Linked DNA regions of Caldimonas brevitalea. The protein of the gene in region 1 binds, or shares a complex with, the protein of each later gene. Links are inferred from orthologs where the notes say so. Each region holds a gene or a part of one and is shown on either strand. Other genes may lie near its edges.

Region 1 (4,264 bases):
TAGCTGCGCCACCAGCCGAGCCCGGCGTACACGGCGGCCGAGCAGAGCAGGGTGGCGAGTGCGAACAGCGCGACTCGGTAGCGGTGCAGTTCCTTCAGCCGGTCGCGAAAGACGTCGTTGATCTGCGCTTCGACCGCCTCGACCGTGGCCGCGGTCGGTGCCTGGAGGGCAGCGGCGGCAGCCCGGTGGGTTTGCTGTTCATGCAGCAACACCGAACGCGCATGGAGTTGCAGCAATTCGCTGGACGCCGACATGTCGGGCAGCGAGTCGGCCGATTGCAGCACCGCTTGCAGGTGGGCGAGGGAGGTGTCGAGCCCGTCGTGCGACGAGCTGTCGGCGTGCGAGAGGAAGCGGAGCAATTCCAGTGTCAGGGCACGCGCTGCGTCGAGTGCGGCAAAGGCGTCGCGGCGTGCCGTCGGCACATCGCGTTGCCGCCGCAGTTCCTCGGTCAGCTGTTCGAGTTGCGTCGGGATGAAGCGCAGCGAGTTCAGCAGGATGGCGTGTTCGGACTTGATGCTCTCGGCGGCTTCGGCCTTGTTCGACAGCGCTTCGCGCAACGCCGCGAGTGACGGCGCCTCGCGGGCGACGCCCAGCGAGACGGCGGCCTCGCCGACGACATCGCGCGCCCGGGTGACCGCGTGCCCCGCGTCCGCCAAGGCGTCGTAGTTGGCCGCGGTCCCGGTCTGGACCTTGAGAATCTGCACCGTCCAGCGCGTGTCGGCCTGTCGCAAGGCCGCCACGTCGCTCAAGGCCTGGCGATGCCGCTCGACAAAGGCTGAATAGGACGTCTGCTGCAGGACGGCCAGTGCGGACACCGCGGCGGTGGCCGCCAGCACCGCCAGCCACAAGAGGCCGGCGCGGCGTAAGGCGCCGGTCATGCCGCGACCCCCTGCCGGGTGACACGGACGCGCGAGGCGGCATGGCACAGGGCTGCTGCTGCTGCTGCCCCCCGCGCATGCCGGCGTCTCGACCGTCCGTTCCGTTTTTCCACTGCTGGCTCCTCTGTCCGGCTCCCCACGAGCCGGTGCGCCCGTCGCGCATGGCGCTCGGGCTGGCTTCGGTCTTATCGGCGATGGACGGGGGGACTTGAGCCTGCGTTTAGGGGGGCTGCGGCCAAGAAAAAACCGCCGGGGTTCGCACCCAGGCGGTTTTTCCGTTGTGGCGCCGGCCGGCTGGCCTTCACATGGCTGGCGCCATGTGAGCCTTGCCGCAAGGCGTCAGGGCCGCTGCGCGGCCGCGGGCCTTACAGGCCCGCCGCTGCACGCAGCGCTTCCGCCTTGTCTGTGGCTTCCCAGCTGAACTCGGGTTCTTCGCGGCCGAAGTGGCCGTAGGCCGCCGTCTTGGAGTAGATCGGGCGCAGCAGGTCGAGCATCTGGATGATGCCCTTCGGGCGCAGGTCGAAGTGCTCGCGCACCAGGGCGGCGATCTTGTCGTCGGGCAGCTTGCCGGTGCCTTCGGTGTAGACCGTGATGTTCATCGGCTGGGCGACGCCGATGGCGTAGGCCACCTGGATCTGACACTGGCGCGCCAGGCCGGCTGCGACGATGTTCTTGGCGACGTAACGCGCCGCGTAGGCGGCCGAACGATCGACCTTGGACGGATCCTTGCCCGAGAACGCGCCGCCACCGTGCGGGCAGGCGCCGCCGTAGGTGTCGACGATGATCTTGCGGCCGGTCAGGCCGCAATCGCCTTGCGGCCCGCCGATCACGAAGCGGCCGGTCGGGTTGACCAGGTAGCGGGTTTCCTTGATCCACTCCTTGGGCAGCACCGGCTTGATGATCTCTTCGACCACCGCTTCGATGAACTGCGGCGTCATCTTGGTGCCGTCGCTCATCTCGGGCGCGTGCTGGGTCGACAGCACCACGGTGTCGATGCTGTGCGGGCGGCCGTTGACATAGCGCATCGTCACCTGGCTCTTGGCGTCGGGGCGCAGCCAGGGCAGGCGGCCGTCCTTGCGCAGCTGGGCCTGGCGCTCGACGAGGCGGTGGGCGTAGTAGATCGGTGCCGGCATCAGCTCGGGCGTTTCGTCACAGGCGTAGCCGAACATCAGGCCCTGGTCGCCGGCGCCCATGTTCAGATGGTCGTCGGACGCGTGATCCACGCCTTGCGCGATGTCGTTGCTCTGCTTGTCGTAGGCGACCAGCACCGCACAGCCCTTGTAGTCGATGCCGTACTCGGTGTTGTCGTAGCCGATGCGCTTGATCGTGTCGCGTGCGACCTGGATGTAGTCGACGTGCGCGTTGGTCGTGATTTCGCCGGCCAGCACCACCAGGCCGGTATTGCACAGCGTTTCGGCGGCGACGCGCGAGCGGGGGTCCTGCTCGAAGATGGCGTCGAGGATCGCGTCAGAGATCTGATCGGCGACCTTGTCGGGGTGTCCCTCGGACACGGATTCGGAAGTAAAGAGAAAATCGTTCGCCACTGTATGACTCCATCTGATGATTGAACCCTGGGCGCGTTGCCGGCTCAAGCTACCTGGAGGAGCGGCGAACGCTTTAGCGGTATTTCTGGACCTTGGTCCGGCAGGCGCTCGCTATGCTTCGCTCCTGCGTCGCCCCGCAAGTTGTTCCTTAAACCGGCGACCGAATGATTATAGAAACATGCAGACCTTGTTTCGTTTCCTTTCTCACTGGCCCTTGGGGCTTTTGCACGCAATTGGTTTCTTTCTCGGCTGGGCCACCTGGTGGGCCTCGCCCACCTATCGCCGGCGCTTCCGCGAGAACGTTGCTCAGTCGGGTTTGCCATGGTCGGCGGTGCGTCCCGCCGTGGGCGCGGCTGGCAAGATGGTGATGGAACTGCCCTGGTTGTGGTTCCGGCCGGCAGACCGCCCGCTGGGTGACAAAGTGCGCTGGCTCAACAGCGAGCTGATCGAGGAAGCCAAGCGGCAAGGGCGCGGGGTGATATTTCTGACGCCGCACTTGGGCTGCTTCGAAGTGACCGCGCAGTCGTATGCCGAGTTGTTCACGGAGCCGGGCAAGCCGATCACCGTGCTGTACCGCCCGGCGCGCAAGGCGGCGATCCGTCCGATCGTCGAGACCGCGCGCCGGCGGCCGGGGTTGGCGGCCGCGCCGGCCAGCCTGGCCGGCGTGCGCCAGATGATCCGGGCGTTGCGGCAGGGCCAGGCGGTCGGGCTGCTGCCCGACCAGGTGCCGCCCGAGGGGCTGGGCGTGTGGGCGCCGTTCCTGGGTCGCCCGGCCTACACGATGACGCTGGCGTCGCGGCTCGCCCAGCAGACCGGCGCCGCGGTGCTGCTGGTCTGGGGCGAGCGGCTGCCGCGCGGGCGCGGCTACGTGGTGCGTGTGGACGCCCTGGAGCCGGCGTTGCCGGAAGGCGGCGCCGATCAAGCACAATCGGCCGCCGCTCTCATCAACCGCGCGATGGAAAGACTCATCCTCCAGTGCCCCGAGCAGTACCTCTGGGGCTATCACCGCTACAAGGAACCGCGCCACGACACAGCCCTCTCGGGCGGGGCGACGTGAACATGACCGCGCGTCTGTTGATCGGGCTGTTGTGGTTGCTGCACTGGCTGCCGCTGGCATGGCTGGCCGCGTTCGGCCGCGGCCTGGGCCGGCTGCTGTACCGGCTGGCCGGCTCGCGCCGGCGTATCGCCTTGCGCAACATCGAGCTGTGTTTGCCGGCGTTGTCGCCCGCCGAGCGCGAGGCGTTGGCGCGGGAGCATTTCCAGTGGCTGACGCGCAGTCTGCTCGAGCGTTCGCTGCTCTGGTACGCGAGCGAAGCGCGGTTGCGCCGCTTGATTCACATCGAAGGTGATGTCGGGCTGGCCGACCGGGCGGAGCGGCCGGTGATGTGGCTGGTGCCGCATTTCATGGGGCTGGATGTCGCCGGCACCGCGGTGCAACTCCATGTGGGCAAGACCGCCACGTCGATCTATCAGGCGCAGAGCAACAAGGTGTTCGACGCGGCGATCCGCAAGGGCCGCAGGCGCTTCGGGCAGGCCGACATCTTTTCGCGCCAGGAGTCGTCCAAGCCGCTGATCCGCTGCATCCGGCAGGGTCAGCCCTTCTTCAACCTGCCCGACATGGACTTCGGCCGGCAGGACGCGGCCTTCATCCCTTTCTTCGGCGTGCCGGCCGCCACGCTGCTGGCACCCTCGCGCATGGCGCGCGCGCTCGACATGGTGGTGCAGCCGGTAGTGACCGAGATCCTGCCGGGCGGGCGCGGTTACCGCGTGCGCTTTCTGCCGCCCTGGACCGACTTTCCGACCGACGACCCCCATGCGGATGCACTGGCGATGAACCGCTGG
Region 2 (4,157 bases), 4.3 Mb from region 1 along the record:
GGTTCGAACAGCAACGTCGGCGAGAGGGGCATGGAACACGAAGAAGGCCGGGCCGCGATCTGGGAAGTCGACCTCCAGAGCCGGACGCACCGCATCTTCGCCTCGGGCCTGCGCAACCCCAACGGCCTGGCCTGGCAACCCGCCACCGGCGCCTTGTGGACCGCCGTCAACGAACGCGACGAAATCGGCAGCGACCTGGTGCCCGACTACATGACCTCGGTGCGCGACGGCGGCTTCTACGGCTGGCCCTACAGCTATTTCGGCCAGCATGTGGACACCCGTGTCTCGCCACCGCGCCCCGACCTGGTGGCCAAGGCCATCGTCCCCGACTACGCGCTCGGACCGCACACCGCGTCACTCGGGCTGGCATGGTCGGGCGGCACCAGCCTGCCGCCCCTCTACGCCAGCGGCATGTTCGTCGGCCAGCACGGCTCCTGGAACCGCAAGCCGCTGAGCGGCTACAAGGTCGTGTTCGTGCCCTTTCGAGACGGCCAACCGAGCGGCCGGCCGCTCGAGGTGCTGACCGGCTTCGTCAATGACCAGGGCGAGGCCCAGGGCCGCCCCGTCGGCGTGGCGCTCGACCAGCACGGCGCCTTGCTGGTGGCGGACGACGTCGGCAACATCGTCTGGCGCGTCACCTCAGCCGCACCCCGCTGAGGCGTTCGCCCCGGCCCGGCGGCGCCGGCCCGACACCGACGCGCTGAACGTGGGCTGGCTTTCCGCGTCCGCCCCCCCGACGACGTAACGGATTGCGGCGTTCGCACACCGCTGTCGCCGCGTTGACCACTGTCGGGCTGCCGGTTGGAGCCGCCCGTTGCTCGCAGCGCGCAGCCGCCCGCCGGGACCGCGGCCCCTCTGGTTCGCCAAGCCCGTAATTCCCCGCTGTTCGTAGTCTCTTGAAACCACGTCGGCCATCCCTATAATTCGTCCTGTTAGCACTCCTTCCAAGCGAGTGCTAGTGATGCAGATGAGCGCTCACTTGCGCTCATTCCTTTTCAGGAAGTGCCTTCTCAACCAAGGAGATGCAATGAAACTTCGTCCGTTGCACGATCGCGTGATCGTCAAGCGCCTCGAAAACGAAACCAAGACCGCTTCGGGCATCGTGATCCCCGACAACGCCGCCGAGAAGCCCGACCAGGGTGAAGTTCTCGCGGTGGGCCCGGGCAAGCGCAACGACAAGGGCGACTTCGTGGCCCTGAACGTCAAGGTGGGCGACCGCGTGCTGTTCGGCAAGTACAGCGGCCAGACCGTCAAGGTCGACGGCGACGAGCTGCTGGTGATGCGCGAAGAGGACCTGTTCGCCGTCATCGAGAAGTAATTCTCCGACCGCAACGACCTCACCCACAAGTTTCAAGCATACGGAGAAATCAAACATGGCAGCTAAAGACGTCATCTTCGGCGGCGACGCCCGTGCCCGCATGGTCGAGGGTGTCAACATCCTGGCCAACGCAGTCAAAGTGACCCTGGGCCCCAAGGGCCGCAATGTCGTGCTCGAGCGCTCCTTCGGCGCCCCCACCGTCACCAAGGACGGTGTGTCGGTCGCCAAGGAAATCGAGCTGAAGGACAAGCTCCAGAACATGGGCGCCCAGATGGTCAAGGAAGTTGCTTCCAAGACCAGCGACAACGCCGGTGACGGCACCACCACCGCCACCGTGCTGGCCCAGGCCATCGTGCGCGAAGGCATGAAGTATGTGGCCGCCGGCATGAACCCGATGGATCTGAAGCGCGGTATCGACCGTGCTGTGACGATCCTGGTCGAGCAGCTGAAGAAGGCTTCCAAGCCGACCACCACCAGCAAGGAAATCGCGCAAGTCGGTTCGATCTCCGCCAACAGCGACGAGTCGATCGGCAAGATCATCGCCGACGCGATGGACAAGGTCGGCAAGGAAGGCGTGATCACGGTCGAAGACGGCAAGTCGCTCGAGAACGAGCTGGACGTCGTCGAAGGCATGCAGTTCGACCGCGGCTACCTGAGCCCCTACTTCATCAACAACCCCGAGAAGCAAGCCGCGCTGCTCGACAACCCCTTCGTGCTGCTCTACGACAAGAAGATCAGCAACATCCGCGACCTGCTGCCCACGCTGGAGCAAGTGGCCAAGGCCGGCCGCCCGCTGCTGATCATCGCTGAAGAAGTCGAAGGCGAAGCGCTGGCGACCCTGGTGGTCAACACCATCCGCGGCATCCTGAAGGTCGTGGCCGTCAAGGCTCCGGGCTTCGGCGACCGTCGCAAGGCCATGCTGGAAGACATCGCCATCCTGACCGGCGGCAAGGTGATTTCGGAAGAAGTCGGCCTGACGCTCGAGAAGGTGTCGCTGGCTGACCTGGGCCAGGCCAAGCGTGTCGAAGTGGGCAAGGAAAACACCACCCTGATCGACGGTGCTGGTGCTGCCGCTGACATCGAAGCGCGCGTCAAGCAGATCCGCGTCCAGATCGAGGAAGCCACCTCCGACTACGACCGCGAGAAGCTGCAAGAGCGCGTGGCCAAGCTGGCCGGCGGTGTGGCCGTGATCAAGGTCGGCGCTGCCACCGAGGTCGAGATGAAGGAGAAGAAGGCCCGTGTCGAAGACGCACTGCACGCCACCCGTGCCGCCGTCGAAGAAGGCATCGTGGCCGGTGGCGGTGTCGCGCTGCTGCGCGCCCGTCAGGCTGCTGGCGAGATCAAGGGTGACAACCCCGACCAAGACGCCGGCATCAAGCTGATCCTGAAGGCCATCGAAGCCCCGCTGCGCGAGATCGTCGCCAACGCCGGCGACGAGCCGAGCGTGGTCGTCAACGCCGTGCTGAGCGGCAAGGGCAACTACGGCTTCAACGCCGCCAACGGCCAGTACGGCGACATGATCGAGATGGGCATCCTGGACCCGACCAAGGTGACCCGCACGGCACTGCAAAACGCCGCCTCGGTCGCTTCGCTGATGCTGACGACCGAGTGCATGGTCGCCGAAGCGCCGAAGGAAGACGCGCCCGCCGGCGGCGGCATGCCTGGCGGCATGGGCGGCATGGGCATGGACATGTAATGTCTTTGTCCTGATCTGCTGACAGCCGATCGAAAAGGGCCGCTGCACAGCGGCCCTTTTTTTCTTTTCGCTCGCGCAGGGTCTGTCTCATGATCACGTATGGGTGGGATAGGGCCCGAAACTATCCGCCGCGCGACCAGGCGGCATGCTGCAGCAATCGGCCGACCAACAGCCGCACGTCGCCGGCCTTCTGCAGAGAGATCTTCACGCCGGCCTCCTGCAATCGCGACACCAAGGCTTCGTCGCGTTCGGCTGACATCACCGCGACCGTGCCCGGCATGCCGCCCGGGCGCTGGCGCAGCACGTCGAGGATCGGAAACACGTCCCCATCGGGCAGGTTCACGTCGCTCAGCACCGCCTCGATCGGCGGCCCGTCGGCCTGCAGGGCTTCGATGGCCTGCGCGACCGTCGTCGCCGTGTGCACCTCGAAGCCCTGTTGCTCGAGCGCCTGCTCGAGCAACATCGCGTAGACCTCGGCATCCTCCACCAGCAGCACCCGCGGCCGGGCGCGCTCCCGGGCCGGCGGGTCAGCCGGGAGCGGCTCGCCGTCGACACGGCGCGCCTGCAAACTCAGCACCACCGTCGTCCCCACCCCGGGTTGGCTGTGCAGGGTCAACTGGCCGTGCATCAGCACGGCGAGGTCACGGCACAACGCCAGCCCCAGACCCGAGGCGCTCTCGGATGCAGCGCGGCCTTGTGCGCCGACGAAATAACGCTGAAACAACTGCGCCTGCTCCTGCGCCGTCAGCCCGGGCCCCTGGTCGGACACGGCGATCTCGACGGTGTCATGCGCCGGCTGGCGGCCCTCCACCGGCTCGCAGCGCACCCGGACGCACACTTCACCGGCGTGCGAGTACTTGATCGCGTTGCTGAGGAGGTTGCGCACGATCTGCTGCAGCCGCATCGCATCGATGCACAGCAGGGGGTCATGCTCGGCCGGCACCAGCCGCAGCGACAAGCCCTTGGCCTGTGCCGCCGGCCGCATCTCCTCGACGACGCTGCTCAGCGCCGGCGTCAGCCGGGCCGACTCGACGCTCAGCTTGAGCCGCCCTTCCTCCAGCCGGTCGCGATCGAGCAGGTTGTTCAGCAGCCCCAGCGTCGCCCGGGCCGACGCGGCGAGCGGCGCGATGATGTTCGGCGTCG

Evidence for each region.
Region 2: the proteins of metK (region 1) and groL are in contact, whole or in part, in a cryo-EM structure (PDB 8P4O), measured with the Escherichia coli proteins. The link is inferred for Caldimonas brevitalea from one-to-one orthologs.

What each region holds. Positions count from the first base shown.
Region 1 is NZ_CP011371.1:1,061,486-1,065,749, forward strand. The notes cover bases 334-3,313. They hold metK (methionine adenosyltransferase), read right to left. Parts: upstream 2,423-3,313; coding sequence 1,244-2,422; downstream 334-1,243. Other genes in these bases: AAW51_RS27855 (diguanylate cyclase domain-containing protein), read right to left, coding at 334-878; AAW51_RS04710 (lysophospholipid acyltransferase family protein), read left to right, coding at 2,601-3,313. Also shown: more of AAW51_RS27855, read right to left, coding at 1-333; more of AAW51_RS04710, read left to right, coding at 3,314-3,479; AAW51_RS04715 (LpxL/LpxP family acyltransferase), read left to right, coding at 3,482-4,264. UniProt on the Escherichia coli protein: Catalyzes the formation of S-adenosylmethionine (AdoMet) from methionine and ATP.
Region 2 is NZ_CP011371.1:5,337,185-5,341,341, forward strand. The notes cover bases 821-3,693. They hold groL (chaperonin GroEL), read left to right. Parts: upstream 821-1,373; coding sequence 1,374-3,014; downstream 3,015-3,693. Other genes in these bases: groES (co-chaperone GroES), read left to right, coding at 1,028-1,318; AAW51_RS22495 (transporter substrate-binding domain-containing protein), read right to left, coding at 3,136-3,693. In the rest of the region: AAW51_RS22480 (PQQ-dependent sugar dehydrogenase), read left to right, coding at 1-657; more of AAW51_RS22495, read right to left, coding at 3,694-4,157.